Regions from separate parts of the Massilia timonae genome, predicted to be linked through region 2. Evidence: predicted binding sites of a transcription regulator. Region 2 holds the regulator's gene; each other region holds the start of a gene.

Region 1 (5,046 bases), 3.6 Mb from region 2:
GTTCCTGGCCGGTGCACACCGGGACGGCAGGGATGTCATAGATCGGCTTGTCCGGATACAGTTCCACGCACTGGCCGCCGACGGCCGGCAGCGAATCGATGACGTGGGCCTTGATTTCGAGCAGGCCGAGTTCGAACACCTGGAACAGGCCGACCGGGCCCGCGCCGATGATCACGGCATCCGCTTCGATGGCGCCGGCGAAGGAACTGTTGGGAGCGATGCTGCCCGCTTCGTGGGTGGCACTGATAGTCATGCGCTTACTTCCTGTGATTTTTGATTGGTGAGGCGATGGCAGCCAGCACTGCCATGCAGAACGACCCCGGGCCGGCGCCGAACGGGCGGCGCGGCGGCGGTATTAGCGGGCCAGTTGGTCGAGTTTGTCCTTGACGTCTTTCCACTCTTCCGCGTCTGGCAGGGCCGGCTTCGTCTTGGTGATCGAAGGCCAGAAGCGCGCGAGATCGGCGTTCAGCTTGATGAACTGCTGCTGGTCGCCAGGCACGTCTTCTTCGGCATAGATCGCGTTCACCGGGCACTCGGCGACACAGACGGCGCAGTCGATGCACTCGTCAGGATCGATGGCGAGGAAATTCGGGCCTTCCCGGAAACAATCTACCGGGCATACATCGACGCAGTCGGTGTAACGACAACGGATGCACGATTCGGTGACAACGTGGGTCATAACAGTCCTATCAATTGGTGGGATGTCGCGTCGCCGAGCGCAAGAAAGAGAATAGGCTGGCCGGACAGAGCAAAGCACTGTATTTTAGGGCAATTCGGCTTTTCTCACAAATTCGCCTATATACACAATCTACATAAGCAAATGAACGAGAAATCCGCACGGGCGTGCGGATTTTGGCTTGTCAAGCCACCGTGCAGTGGATATTGACCGCGATGAAGCTCGCTGCGGATGGGCGCCGTCAAGGCCCCGCTCAGCCGGCTTGTCGCAGGTAGTCGAGCAGGTGTTGCCACTGGCCGCCGCTGCCGTCCTCGCGCAGGAACACGGTGTGGCACAGCGGGCCGTCCTCGACCGTGATTTCCCAGCGCGGCAGGTCGGCGCCGACCGGGCAGGCGGGAGCGACGCCGAAGAAGTCGAGACGCCGCAGCAGCGTCTCGAGGGCCGGCCCGTCGGCCAGGCGGGCGGTGTCCAGCTCGTACGATTCGGCCAATCCGGCGAAGCCGCCGCAGGCGCGGGCGCTGATCTTCATGCCAGCATCGACGGTTCGGCCGACGATCCGGCCGGCGTTCCGGCGGCCGGCGCTCCGGCGGCCGGCGCCGCGGCGGCGGGCAGGCCGGGCAGCGCCGGCCCGTGGCGGCCGTGTTCGGCACACCAGCGCGCCAGCAGGCGTGCCTCGCCGGCCAGCACGCGCTCGGCGCAATCGTATTCGGCCAGTTGCATGGTGCCGCAGCAAGCGCGCCGGTCTTGCCGCGCGCCCGGGGCGTCGCACACCCGCGCCGCCAGCGGCAGGCCGGGGACGAACGAGGCCGTGCCATCCGCAGCGCCGCCATGGCCGGCCTCGACGACTTCGCGCCGGCTGAACTGGAGGCGGATGGCGTCGGCGTAGGCGGCCGGCTTGCCGTCGCCGGTTACGGCCTGGAGCATGGCGTTGACCACGTCGGCATAGGTGGCGGCTGCGTCGGGCGCGGCGATCAGGGCCCGCATCAGCACGCCGCTCAGGTAGCCGGCCACCCGGTGCAGGACGGCGGCGCAGTCTTCGCGCTCGGGATCGCGCTCGTGCGCGAACAGGTCGGCCAGCACATCGTAGACGGCGCCGGTGAACACCTGCGAGATGGCGTGCACCTGGGTGCCGGCCTCGCTCAGCTTGAGGTCGTTGTCGGCGTTGCGCAGGCCGGTGCTGTTGCCGAGCGCCAGCCCGAACTGCTCGGCGATGTCGGTCAGGAAGGATTTGTCGTGCAGGTCGGCCTTGGTCTGGGCGATCACGGCTTCGCACTGGTCGAGCTGGGACAGGGCCAGGAAGATCGCGGTGAGGTCGCCGAAGGCTTCGTGCAGGCCGCCGGTCTGGGGCGGGGCGTCGGCCTGCAGCCAGAGCGGCTTGATGCCGTCGAGCACCGCATGGGCGGTCTCGTGCGACACGATGTCGAACGAGCGGCAGGTGAATACCCGGTCGGTCGCGCCGTTGGGAACGAAGTCGCCGAACTTGAGGGCGGCCTGGCTGCGGCTGTAGAAGGCGTTCATGACGTTCGGCAGGCCGTGCGGGAAGACCAGCAGCGGCCGCGTATCGGTGCTGCTGTTCCATTGCCAGGGCAGCGGCATGGCGCTGCCGGCGGCGGCCAGGGCGCGCTGGTACATGGTCAATGTCTGGCGCACCACGACGAAGGTATGGACGGCGTCGAACTGCGGCGTGTCGGGCTGGGTGACGAAGTCGCCGAAGGCGTTCGGTTCGACCGCGGCGATGCCCGGCTCGCCGGGGGCGATGCGGGCGTCGCGCGGACCGGCCAGCACCACGCCGGGCAGGAAGGCCTTGCGGGTGCCGATTTCGCTGACCGAAGGATCTTGCTTCCACATGAGGACGCGGGCGCCGATGGCGTGCGGCGGCGGCTCGGCGGCCGGTGGCGCGCCCGGATCGGGAACGTCGGGTTCTTCGAGCAGGCGCGCGGCGCGGTGCTGCTGGCGGTAGGGCGCGCTCGGGGTGGGGACGAAGCGCACCGGAGGCTGCGCGGCCTGCGGCGCATCGGGGTCGCCGGGCAACAGGCGGTTGGGCTGGACGACGGGGGTTTCCATATCGACTCCTCGCGTAATGACGGGCTTGCGCCTTCATCCTCGCGCTCCCTGCTGGGCACGCTTTGATACTCATCAATTGAGGGTGTGCGAGCGCTGTCTGTTGTAGCGAGCTCTGGCATAGCCCGGCCGCAACTGGCATCATGGCGGATTGTTTGCAATCGATTCAGGAAGGATCAGTCAGATGGCGGAAATCAGCATCGTCCAGCAGCACAGCCTGAGCCCGGACGCGGCGCGTTCGGCAGCCGAGCAGGTGGCGCAGCGTATCGCGGCCGAATACGGGCTGGAATGCAGGTGGGACGGCGATGTGCTGCGCTTCGAGCGCAGCGGCGTGGAGGGCATGTTGACCCTCGAAGACCAGCGCGCCGCGATGCGCATCCGCCTGGGCTTCTTCATGGGCGCGTTCGCGCCGGCCATCGAGGCCAAGGTGGCGGAAAAGATGCGCAAGACCTTCGCCGCAGCGGCGTAGGCAATGGTTTGGCCCGTGAGGTGGACGGCTCGCCGTCCACTTCACGGCCTCCGGTGGCGAACGATCAGCCCTTGAGCTCTTCGATCAGGTCGACGTACTGCTGCTGGGCTTCCTCTTGCGAGGTGCCCTTGAGGCCGGCCCAGGCGTCGTACTTGGCGCGCGCCACGAAATCGGTCATGCCCGGACGCTCGCCGGTCACGTCGCCGCTCGAGCCCTGCTTGAACAGCGCGTAAATCTTCAGCAAGGTCATGTTGTCGGGACGCTCCGACAGGTTCTTCGAATCGGCCTGGGCCTGGTTGAACTGTTCCTGCAAGCTCATGGAAACTCCTGTGATGGTTGAGTGCGGTATTGTCGCTTGGACAATTCGGCAGGCATCTTAGCGCAGGAGGAGGGCGGGCACGGGAATTCGGGCCGCATTTTAGAAGGGAAGTTCAAAAGCTGCCGTCAAGACGGCAGCGCCATGCGCCGCCGCAGGACGGCGCACGGTAAAACGCGCTTAGACGGCCAGCAGGTCGACGTCGAAGATCAGGGTCGCGTTCGGCGGGATCACGCCGCCGGCGCCGCGCGCGCCGTAGCCCAGGCTGGCCGGGATGGTCAGGCGGCGCGAACCGCCGACCTTCATGCCCTGCACGCCTTCGTCCCAGCCGCGGATCACGTGGCCGGCGCCGAGCGCGAACTCGAACGGGTCGTTGCGGTCCTTGCTCGAATCGAACTTGGCGCCCAGGCTGCCGTCGTCGTTGCGCAGCCAGCCGGTGTAGTGCACGGTGACGTGCTGGCCGGCCTTGGCCTCGGCGCCTTCGCCGGTGACGAGGTCTTCGTATTGGAGGCCGGAATCGGTGGTGATGGTGGACATGGTCTTCCTTGTTGTTCAGATTGAACGGCGATTGTAGTCCATGGGTCTCGAAAGTGCCATCCCGTAGAATGGCGGCATTGATCCCCGTCCCGACCTGCCATCAGGAGAAACCATGCTGCAAAGGAAAGCCCCGTGAACGCCGTATTGACCGCTTGCCGGCGCGCCTTGCGCGCCCAGTTCAGCGGCCGCATGCTGCTGCTGTCGCTGGCGCCCCTGTTGCTGGCGCTCGTCCTGTGGGGTGTGGTGATGTGGCTGGGCCTGCAGCCGCTGCTCGACTGGCTGCACGGCATGTTCGCCGACTACGGCGGCTTCGAGACCAGCGGCAGCATGCTCGAAATGGTCGGCCTGGGCATGCTCAAGGTGATGGTGGTGCCGCTGATGGCGATCGTGCTGCTGCTGCCGCTCATGATCGGCTCGGCCCTGCTGTTCGTGGGCGTGGTGGCGATGCCGGCCATCGAAACCCATGTCGGCAAGCGCCAGTTTCCCCAGCTCGCTAAAAAAGAGGGCGGCTCCTTCTTCGGCAGCGTGGCGATCAACCTGGGCAGCACCGCCGTGTTCGCCCTGCTGTGGCTGTTCACCCTGCCGTTGTACGCGGTGCCGCCGCTGGCCTGGCTGGTGCAGGCCAGCCTGTGGGCCTGGGTGACCTCGCGCGTGATGAGCTACGACGCGCTGGCCGCCCACGCCAGCCAGGCCGAACGCCTGGCCCTGATGCGGCGCCGTCGCCCGGCCCTGCTCGCCATCGGCTTCGTCACCGGGCTGGCCGGCGCGCTGCCGGGCATCGTCTGGATGGGAGGCGCCGTGCTGTCGATCGTGCTGTTCCCGATCCTGGCCCTGGTGTCGCTGTGGCTGTACGTCATGATTTTCCTGTTCGCCGGGCTGTGGTTCCAGTATTACTGCCTGCAAGGGTTGGAAGAGCTGCGCGCGGAAGAGGCGACGCAGCCGGCGTGATCCGTCTTTCGATATGGATCAAACCTGGCTGTGCACCAA
Region 2 (5,046 bases):
CTTATGAGAAATGCGACGAGCGACAGGGTGACGACGCCGCCCAGCCACAGCAGCGCCATCCACCCCAGCCGGCGCAGCCATTCGCGGCGCGCGGCCATCAGTGATACCCCGCGTCATGCTTGACCTTGCCACGGAATACCCAGTACGACCACCCCGTGTACATCAGGATGATGGGCAGGATGAACAGCGTGCCGACCAGGGCGAAACCCTGGCTCTGCGGCGGCGAGGCGGCTTCCCAGATCGTGATCGCGGGCGGCACCACGTGCGGCCAGATGCTGATCGCCATGCCGCTGTAGCCGAGGAAGATCAGCGCCAGCGCCAGCACGAAGGGCTGGCGGAACGGCTGCCGGGCCAGTGAGCGCAGCAGCAGCGCCATGCACAGCACGACCAGGATCGGCACCGGCGCCAGGAAGGCGATATTGGGGAAGGTGAACCAGCGCTCGGCCACCGCCGCGAAGCGCAGCGGGGTCCAGATGCTGACCGCGACGATGGCCCCCAGCAGCAGCCAGGCGAAAGGCCGCGCGACCTGGATCATGCGCGCCTGCAGTTCGCCCTCGGTCTTCATCACCAGCCAGGTGGCGCCCAGCAAGGTGTAGGCGATCATCACGCCGACGCCGGCCAGCAGCGGGAACGGCGCGACCCAGTCGAGCGGCCCGCCGGCGAAGCTGCGCCCCGAGACCGTGATGCCGTCCAAAAAGCCGCCCAGGGTCACGCCCTGGAAGAAGGCCGCCGCCACCGAGCCGCCGATGAAGGCCTTGTCCCACAGGTGGCGCTCGTGCTCCTTGGCCTTGAAGCGGAATTCGAAGGCCACGCCGCGAAACACCAGGCCGATGAGCATGAAGATCAGCGGCAGGTAGAGCCCGGACAGGATGATCGCGTAGGCCACCGGGAAGGCCGCCAGCAGCCCCTCCCCGCCCAGCACCAGCCAGGTCTCGTTGCCGTCCCACACCGGCGCGACCGAATTCATCATGGTGTCGCGGTCGCGCTTCTTCGGCGTGAACGGGAACAGCATGCCGATGCCCAGGTCGAAGCCGTCCAGCAGCACGTACATGAAGACGGAAAAGAAGATGATCAGGATCCAGATGACGGATGTGTCGATGCCCATGGTGTCAGCTCCGCGTCGGTGGGTTGCCGCCGTCGCGGTCAGCGCCGTGGTCGGGACTGTCGTCGATATTGCCCTCGATGCTGTCGTCGTTGTCGACGTTGGCCGCCGACAGCGGCCGCATCGGCGTGCGCCCTTCGCCCGACCCGCCCTCGGGCGGCTTGTTGAGGGCGAAGTGCTGCGGCCCCTTGTTGATGAGGCGCAGCAGGTAGACGGTGCCGGCGCCGAACACGAACACATAGGCCACGACGAACATCGCCAGCGTCACGGCCATCGTGGTGACACTGTGCGGCGAGACCGCATCGGCGGTGCGCAGCACGCCGTAGATCACCCACGGCTGGCGGCCGACCTCGGTCGTGATCCAGCCGGCCAGGATGGCGATCAGGCCGGCCGGCCCCATCAGCAAGGCGAAGCGCAGGAACAGGCGCTTGCCGTAGATCCGCCCTCCCCGCCTGAGCCACAGGCTCCAGGCCCCAAGGGCGATCATCAACAGGCCCAGGCCGACCATGACCCGGAAACTCCAGAACACGATCAGGGAATTGGGGCGGTCTTCGCGCGGGAACTCCTTCAGTCCCGGGAACTGGCCGCTCAGCGTATGGGTGAGGATGATGCTGCCCAGGTAGGGAATCTCGACCGCATAGCGGGTTTCTTCGCGCTCCATGTCGGGAATGCCGAACAGGATCAGCGGCACCGCCTCGCCCGGCGTATTCTCCCAGTGCCCCTCCATCGCCGCCAGCTTGGCCGGCTGGTGCTTCAGCGTATTGAGGCCATGGAAGTCGCCGATCACGGCCTGGATCGGCGCCACCAGCAGGATCATCCACATCGCCATCGACAGCATCTTGCGCACGTTCTTGTTGTCGCGTCCGCGCAGCAGGTGCCAGGCGGCCGAGGCGCCGACGATCAGGGCGGTGGCCAGGTAGGCCGCCACCACCATGTGCATCAGGCGGTAGGGGAACGAGGGATTGAAGATGATGGCCAGCCAGTCGACCGGGATCATGCGCCCGCCCTCGATGGCATAGCCCTGCGGCGTCTGCATCCAGCTGTTGGCGCCCAGGATCCAGGTCGACGAGATCAGAGTGCCGATGGCCACCATGCAGGTGGCGAGGAAGTGCAGCTGCGGCCCCACCCGGTTCCAGCCGAACAGCATCACGCCCAGGAAGCCGGCCTCCAGGAAGAAGGCGGTCAGCACCTCGTAGGTGAGCAGCGGGCCCATGACGCTGCCGGCGAATTCGGACAGGTAGCTCCAGTTGGTGCCGATCTGGTAGGCCATCACGATGCCCGACACCACCCCCATGCCGAAGGCGACGGCGAAGATCTTGAGCCAGAAGTGGTACAGGTCGACGTAGACCTGGCGCCTGGTCTTGAGCCAGCACGCCTCGAGCACGGCCAGGTAGCTGGCCATGCCGATCGTGATCGCGGGGAAGATGATGTGGAAGGAAATCGTGAAGGCGAACTGGATGCGCGCTAGTTCCAGGGCTGTAAGACCAAGCATGCAAACTCCCCCGTATCGATGGCGCCAAGTAGATCACGACATCGGCCTCGCACGATTGGCCATATCATTTTTATCATTGTTGAGTGGTTTTTGAACACATGCCGACCGGTTCGCAACAAAAGTTCATGAAAACTTCCCAATTTGGTGCAAATTTCGAGCTTGCCGGCCGGAATGCTCAGCCAAGGGGTCTATAATTTGCGGTGTACTGAACAAAGTGACCATCCCTCATGAGCCAGCCCCTGTCCCGGCAAGCCGAGCCGCCCCTGAACATCCACGCGCTCAAGTCCTGCGCCCAATGCAGCATGCACCAGCTGTGCCTGCCGATGGGCCTGGAAGACGCCGAGATCGACCGCCTGGACAAGATCATCGGCCGCCGTCGCCGCCTGGAGCGCGACGAGCGCCTGTACGGGGTGGGCGAGTCGTTCCGCAACCTGTACGCGGTGCGCTTCGGCCACTTCAAGACCTACCAGGTGAATGCCGCCGGCGAAGCCCAGATCACCGGCTTCCAGATGGCCGGCGAGCTGCTGGGCATGGACGCGATCAGCGGCACCCACCATTGCGATGCGGTGGCGCTGGAAGACTCGGAAGTATGCGAGATTCCGTTCGCGCGCCTGGAAGACCTGTTCGGCGAGGTGCCGACGCTGCTGCGCCACTTCCACCGCATCATGAGCCAGGAAATCACGCGCGAGCAGAACGTCATGCTCCTGCTCGGCAATATGCGCGCCGAGCAGCGCTTCGCCGTGTTCCTGGTCAACCTGTCGGCGCGCTACGCCGCCCGCGGCTATGCGGCCAACCGCTTCCAGCTGCGCATGTCGCGCGAAGACATCGGCAACTACCTGGGCCTGACCATCGAAAGCATCAGCCGCCTGCTGTCGCGCTTCAAGAAGCAGGGCTGGCTCGAGGTCGACAAGCGCGAAGTCACCCTGCTGGATCCGGTCAAGCTGAAGGCGTTGGCGGCCGGCACCGACGCCTGCAGCCCGATGGCGTGAGCCCATGACGCCCCAGCCCGCGTGCGACCTGCACCTGCGCAGCTATGACTGCGTGCACTGGGGCGACCGCCATGAATTCGCCCAGCTGGTGCTGCCGGTGCACGGTGAAGTCGTGCTCGACATCGAAGAGCGGCGCGGCCGGCTCGATCCCCTGCATGGCGCGCTGGTGGCGCCCGGCGCCTGGCATGCGCAGTCGAGCCCGGGCGCCAACGGCTCCCTGATCGTCGACGTCGACGGCGCCGCCTTCGGCAGTGGCCCGTGGCAGCGCCTGCTGGAACGGCCCTTCGTCACGCTCGGCCCCGCGGCGCGCAAGCTGGTCGAGTTCATGGGACTGATGGCACGCGAGTCCACTCCGCCCCGCTCGCTGGTGCAGGGCTGGGTGCCGCTGCTGCTCGACACCCTGAGCCTGGACGCGCCGCGCGCCACCTCGCGCCTGGCTGCCCTGCTGGCGCGCATCGAGGCCGCGCCCGGCCTGGCCTGGAGCACCGAGTCGATGGCGCGCGCCGCCAACCTGAGCGTCAGCCGCCTCCACGCGCTGTTTCGCGAAGAGCTGGACAGCACGCCGCATGCCTGGCTGCTGCGCTGCCGCCTGGATTGCGCGCGCAGCCTGTTGACGCACGGCGCGCGCAGCGTGGCCGACATCGCCCTCGCCTGCGGCTTTTCGGACCAGGCCAGCCTGACGCGGGCGATGCGTCGGATACTCGACACCACGCCCGGCGCCTGCCGGCGTGCGGGTCAGGAGAAACCGCCAAAATCGCGGTAGTCCCGGCCAAGACCGATCCCACGTCCGGATCCGAGAATCTCTTCAAAGGAGATTCATCATGTACATCGCTACTGGCGCGGGCGGGCTGTCCCGCTCCACCCTGCTCGGCATCGGCGCCGGCATCGCCGCCGGCGCGCTCTGGGGCCTGGTCTTCCTGGCGCCGGAACTGGCGCCCGGATTCCTGCCGATCCAGCTCTCGGCCGGGCGCTACCTGGCCTATGGCCTGGTCGCCGCCATCCTGATCGCCCCGGCCTGGGGACGGCTGCGCCGCCATCTCGGCTGGCCGGCCTGGCGCAGCCTGATCTGGCTCAGCCTCACCGGCAACATCGTCTACTACCTGTTCCTCGCCAACGCGGTCCAGTTGGGCGGCGTGGCCATGGCCTCGATCGTGATCGGGCTGCTGCCGATCGCGGTCACCCTGGTCGGTTCGCGCGACCGTCACGCGGTGCCGCTGCGCCGCCTGCTGCCGTCGCTGCTGCTGAGCGGCGCCGGCCTGGCCTGCATCGGCTGGGAGTCGCTGTCGGCGTCCGGCCCCGGCTCGGCCGCCGGCCTGGCATGCGCCTTCGGCGCGCTGGTGTCATGGACCCTCTTCGCGGTGCACAACAGCCGCTGGCTGGCGCGCATCGACGGGATCTCGCCGCATGAATGGAACCTGCTGGTGGGCGTGGTGACCGGGCTGATGGCCCTGGCGCTGGCGGTG
Region 3 (5,046 bases), 2.3 Mb from region 2:
CCTACCAGCTCGCGCCGCAGTTCACGATCACGCTGAGCCGCGAGGGCGAACGCTATTATGCGCAGGCGACCGGACAGCGCAAGATCGAGATCTTCCCGGCCAGCGAGGACGTGTTCTTCTCGCGCGACGTGAATGCCGAACTCAGGTTCGAGAAGGGTGCCGATGGGGCGCCAGTGGTCGTATTGCACCAGAACGGCCAGGCTACGCCCGGCAAACGGCTGCAGTAAGCACTCACCGAGACTACTGGATGAGCAGGCTGCGGCTTATTTCGCGGCCTGTTCCTGCGCCAGCCGCAAGGCGACCTTGTGCCTGAAATAATCGTCCTTCACGTAGCGGTACAGGTTCTCGCCCGGGCATACCGTTTTGTCCGAATAATCGCGGTGGCTCTGGATGTCGTCCAGCGAGACCTTGTGCTTGGCGGCGAGCATGGCCATCAGGCTCACCACCGCATCGAGCTGCTGCCGGTTCGGCTCGACTTCCTCAAAGTTACCGACCACTTCGATCAGCGCATGCCCCTTGGGGTCGTAGTCGGTATTGGTGTCGCCGGCATAGGCGATGTCGCGCGCGCCGTAGATGCGGCCATCGAGGTCGATCACGTAGTGGTAGGGGATGTCGAGCCAGCCTTTCTCGGCACGCGACCAGGCCTGCAGGCGGCGCAGGTAGGCTTGCGGGTCGGCGCCCGGCTTGAACGGTTCGCCCTGGTGGTGCAAGGTGATGTGGGTGATCCGGTGGCGCCGCGCCTTCGTCGCGTCGGCCGGCGTGCCGCCCCAGCCGGCGACCGGCACGATGGCGCGTTCGAGGTCGGGCAGGGACTCGGCGCCGTGCGCGCCGCCGATCGAGAACGCCAGCGCAACCGCGGCGCCAATATGTGAAACAGATGCGCGTGAAACAGATGCAGGGATCATGGCAGACTATCCAACATGGATGAGCCACCATCTTTCCACGTTTGACCGTGCAGCGCCAGCATATGCAAACCTGATAAGCTGATTCCAACGATAACAACAGCAGAGCACACCATGCGAACCATCACCCAGATCCTGCGCGACAGCAAGATTATCGCCATCGTCGGCATGTCGAACAAGGAAGACCGCGCCAGTAACGAAGTGGGCGCCTACTTGAAGCACAACGGCTACCGCATCCTGCCCGTCAACCCGAGCTATGCCGGCCAGACCATCCATGGCGAGACGGTCTACGCCAGCCTGCAAGAGGCCGCCGACGCCATCGCCGGCAGCGGCCAGCGCATCGACATCGTCGACTGCTTCCGCAAATCCGAAGACATCGGCCCGATCGCGCGCGACGCCATCGCCGTGCGCGCTGGCTGCCTGTGGATGCAGCTCGATATCGAGAATCAGGCCGCAGCCGACCTGGCGCGCGCCGCCGGGCTGGACGTGGTCATGAACCACTGCATCAAGATCGAGCACCGCAGCCTGGAGGAATGAGAAAAAAGCGTTGGCCGCCGGGGTTGCCGCTTGCGCTACAATCGACGCATTTCAACCGTCGTCAATACCACGCCATGATCAAGACCATCGCCCTGCTGCTCGCCGCCACGGCCGCCGCCAGCGTCACCCAGCCGGCACGCGCGCAGGCCGCGCCGGTCGCCGCCCTGACCAAGAGCCCGGCCGCCTGCCCGGCCGTGCTCAAGCACAGCTTCAAGCGCCTGCAGGACGAAGCCCCGCAAGACCTCTGCCAATATGCCGGCAAGGTGGTGCTGGTGGTGAACACGGCCAGCTACTGCGGCTTCACCAAGCAGTACGAAGGCCTGGAAAAGATCTATGCCAAGTACGGTGGCCGCGGCTTCGTGATCCTGGGCTTCCCGTCGAACGACTTCGGCCAGCAGGAACCGGGCAGCGCCAAGGAAATCGCCGACCTGTGCTTCAACACCTATGGCGTCAAGTTCCCGATGTTCGCCAAGAGCTCGGTGAAAGGCCCGCAAGCCAATCCGCTGCATGCGCAGCTGATCAAGGCCACCGGCCAGGAACCGAAGTGGAACTTCACCAAGTACCTGATCGGCCGCGACGGCAAGGTGCTCGACTACTTCCCGAGCAAGGTCACGCCGGAAGATCCTCAGCTGACCGGGAAGATCGAAGCGGCCCTGTAAGGGCATTCTCGGGCGATCAGATATAACCTAGGAGATAGGCGTTTTATAAACCACACTAATAGCATGGTCATTTTGATGTAGATCATAGTTTGTTTTGCTTCACATCAATAAGCTTACCTTCGTCGCAGATGACATAAAAACGAAGAAAGGTAAGAAAAAGATGAAAACGACGATGAAGACCGTGCTGGTGGCCCTGATCGCCATGGCGTCCGCCCAGGCGCTGGCGCAGGAATCCCCATGGCTGGTGCGCGCCCGCGCCGTGTACGTCGACCCGGACAACAAGTCGACCCCGATCGCCGGCGTCGGCGCGGCGGACCGCCTCGAAGTGAGCACGAAGACCATTCCCGAGCTGGACATCAGCTACTTCTTCACCCCGCATATCGCGGCCGAACTGATCCTGACTTATCCACAGAAGCACAAGGTCCGCCTGGACGGCGCCGAGATCGGCACCTTCAAGCACCTGCCGCCGACCCTGAACCTGCAATACCACTTTGCTCCCGGCGCGGCCATCAGCCCCTATATCGGCGCCGGCGTGAACTACACCCGCATATCGAGCGTCAAGCTGCTCGATGGCGCCGGCGACCTGGAAAACGATAGCTGGGGCCTGTCGCTGCAGGCCGGCGTCGACTTCCGCCTCAACGAACACTGGTCGATCAACGCCGACGTCAAGAAGGTCAACCTGCGCAGCGACGTCTATGTGGGCGGCGCCAATGCCAGCCACCTGAAGGTCGATCCGGTCCTGTTCGGCCTCGGCGTCGGCTACCGCTTCTGACAGCTTGTGCGTGATCGCGTCCTGCCCGTCTTCCATGGGCGAGCTTCCAGCAAAAGCATCAAACATGGGAAAGGGCGGGGCGCGACCCACGCCTTCATTCTGCCCTGCGATTACGCCGCAAGCACGGCGCGCAGCGGCCCGCGCAGCGCGTTGCAGACGACGATGTCGTCGGCCTGTTCGAGCATGGCGCGCGTGATCACGGCTTCGCGCGCATGCCATGCGGGCGCGGCCAGCAGCACGCCGCGCATCACGCCCGGCAGCACGCCGGCCGACAGCGGCGGCGTGAGCCACTCCTCGCCGAAGCGCAGGAACACGCTGCTGCGTCCTCCTTCCGTCAATTCTCCGCGCTCGTTAAAGAACAGCATATCGAAGGCGCCTTGCGCCTCGGCCGCCTTCCACGCCGCGTCGTAGCGGCTGCGGATGCTCGTCTTGTGGCGCAGGAAGACGTCGCCGCTGTGCGTCGGCTCCTGGGCCAGCAGCAAGGTCACCGGTTCGTGCAAGGGCGCCAGCTCGCCGGATGTGAGCGTCAGCGCGCCGTCGTGGGAGACGGCCAGGCGCAGGCGGTGCAGCGCATCGGAGGGCAGGGCCTTGCTGGCTTCCAGCAGCGCGATATGGGCCGCGCCGCGGTCGAAGGCAAAGCCGAACCAGGCGCACGATGTGCTCAAGCGGTCGAGATGCTGCTCCAGGTGGCGGCAGCCGTGTTCGCGCGAGGCGCGGATGGTCTCGAAGATCTCGAACTCGTTGGGCAGGCCGGTAAGAAAACCCGCCTTCAACTGGCACTCGGCGTATTCGGATGGCGCATCGCTGTCGTACACGATGCCGGCGCCGACGCCCAGTTCGCCGCGTCTTGCTCCATCGATCGATGGACCGAGCGCCAGCGTCCGGATCGGCACCGACAGGCAGAAGTCGCCGAAGGCGCGACCCGGGGGCGCCGGATCGAACCAGCCGATGGCGCCGGTATAGATGCCGCGTGCATCGGGTTCGAGTTCGTGGATGATCTCCATCGTGCGCCGCTTCGGCGCGCCGGTGATCGAGCCGCACGGGTACAAGGCCTCGAAGATCTCTTCCAGGCCCGCGTCAAGGCGCAGGCGCGCCTGCACGGTGGAGGTCATCTGCAGCACGGCGCCGTAGCGCTGCACCTCGAACAGGGCCGGCGTCTCGACGCTGCCGGTCTGCGCCACGCGGCCCAGGTCATTGCGCAGCAGGTCGACGATCATCAGGTTTTCGGCGCGGTTCTTGCTGTCCTGCGCCAGGCTTGCAGCGCGCGCGGCGTCGACATCCGCATCGCCGCTGGCCGGCGCCGTGCCCTTCATCGGCCGCGCCACCAGCATGCCCGCCTCGTGGCGCACGAACAGCTCGGGCGAGAACGACAGCACGGCGCCACCGCCAGGCAGCGTCACCAGCGCGCCATACGGCACCGGCTGGCGCGCGCGCAGGCGCGTGTACAGGGAGAGCAGCGAGCCGAAGGCCTCGAAGCGCAGCCGCCAGGTGTAGTTGACCTGGTAGGTGTCGCCGGCCACGATGTAGTCGCGGATGCGGCCGATCGCCTCGGTGAACCGCGCCTCATCGACATTCGCGGTAATACCGGCGATGCCGGCCGGCGCAAGGTCCATGCTGCGCGTTGCCAGCCACGAGGCCACCTGCTCGCCGGTCATGCGTTCGCAGCGGGTAAACAGCAGCACCTGCGCCAGCGGACCGGCGAGCGGGCGGGCCGGCAGGCCCTCCAGGTGCGCCCCCAGTTCATAGCTCAGCAGCGGCACCGCGTGCAGGCCGCTTTGCAGCGCCTGCGACAGCGCCGCCACCAGTGGCGGCCAGCCGGCCGCGTCCTCGCAGGTCAGCGTGCCCGCATGCCCGCTGTACAGGCGCGAGCGGGCTTCCCTGGCGGCGCGGGCATCGTCCAGCAGCGCGAAGACTTCGCCGGTATCCATGCTCCCGATTCTACGCCGCCAGCAGCAGGGACAGCTGGAGCGACGTGCCTTCGGTTGGATTGAGCTTGAAGCCCGTCTTCGCGAAGCGGTGCCAGCGGCCGGTAACATAGTTCACCAGCAGGCTGGCGCGCGCGGCGACGTCGGCTTCCTGGCCGTGTCCCTGGGTGACGGCCAGGCGCAGGGCGCCCTTGAAGGCCAGCTCGACCTTGTCGTAGAACTGATTCATGCGCAGTTGCAGGCGCTCGTCT

What was found. Region 2 encodes FNR, which switches genes on or off when oxygen is low (the NO sensors DNR and NnrR bind a similar motif). Its sites were predicted from a motif close to TTGATNNNNATCAA; they were not measured.
Positions count from the first base shown of each region.
Region 1: the regulator FNR is predicted to act here: its motif matches at 2,803-2,816, upstream of LO55_RS01705 (gluzincin family metallopeptidase).
Region 3: the regulator FNR is predicted to act here: its motif matches at 2,171-2,184, upstream of LO55_RS06985 (OmpW/AlkL family protein).

Region 1 is NZ_JRYB01000001.1:390,338-395,383, reverse strand. It holds gene LO55_RS01720 (NAD(P)/FAD-dependent oxidoreductase) at 1-253, opposite strand, end outside; gene fdxA (ferredoxin FdxA) at 356-679, opposite strand; gene LO55_RS01710 (protealysin inhibitor emfourin) at 930-1,205, opposite strand; gene LO55_RS01705 (gluzincin family metallopeptidase) at 1,202-2,740, opposite strand; gene LO55_RS01700 (polyhydroxyalkanoic acid system family protein) at 2,922-3,206, shown strand; gene LO55_RS01695 (acyl-CoA-binding protein) at 3,271-3,525, opposite strand; gene LO55_RS01690 (FKBP-type peptidyl-prolyl cis-trans isomerase) at 3,703-4,059, opposite strand; gene LO55_RS01685 (EI24 domain-containing protein) at 4,192-5,007, shown strand.
Region 2 is NZ_JRYB01000001.1:3,943,642-3,948,687, reverse strand. It holds gene LO55_RS25950 (DUF2474 domain-containing protein) at 1-98, opposite strand, end outside; gene cydB (cytochrome d ubiquinol oxidase subunit II) at 98-1,105, opposite strand; gene LO55_RS16890 (cytochrome ubiquinol oxidase subunit I) at 1,110-2,594, opposite strand; gene fnr (fumarate/nitrate reduction transcriptional regulator Fnr) at 2,822-3,583, shown strand; gene LO55_RS16880 (AraC family transcriptional regulator) at 3,588-4,346, shown strand; gene LO55_RS16875 (DMT family transporter) at 4,405-5,046, shown strand, end outside.
Region 3 is NZ_JRYB01000001.1:1,612,946-1,617,991, reverse strand. It holds gene LO55_RS07005 (serine hydrolase) at 1-227, shown strand, start outside; gene LO55_RS07000 (peptidoglycan recognition protein family protein) at 264-905, opposite strand; gene LO55_RS06995 (CoA-binding protein) at 1,017-1,439, shown strand; gene LO55_RS06990 (glutathione peroxidase) at 1,514-2,098, shown strand; gene LO55_RS06985 (OmpW/AlkL family protein) at 2,259-2,870, shown strand; gene LO55_RS06980 (chorismate-binding protein) at 2,981-4,798, opposite strand; gene slmA (nucleoid occlusion factor SlmA) at 4,809-5,046, opposite strand, start outside.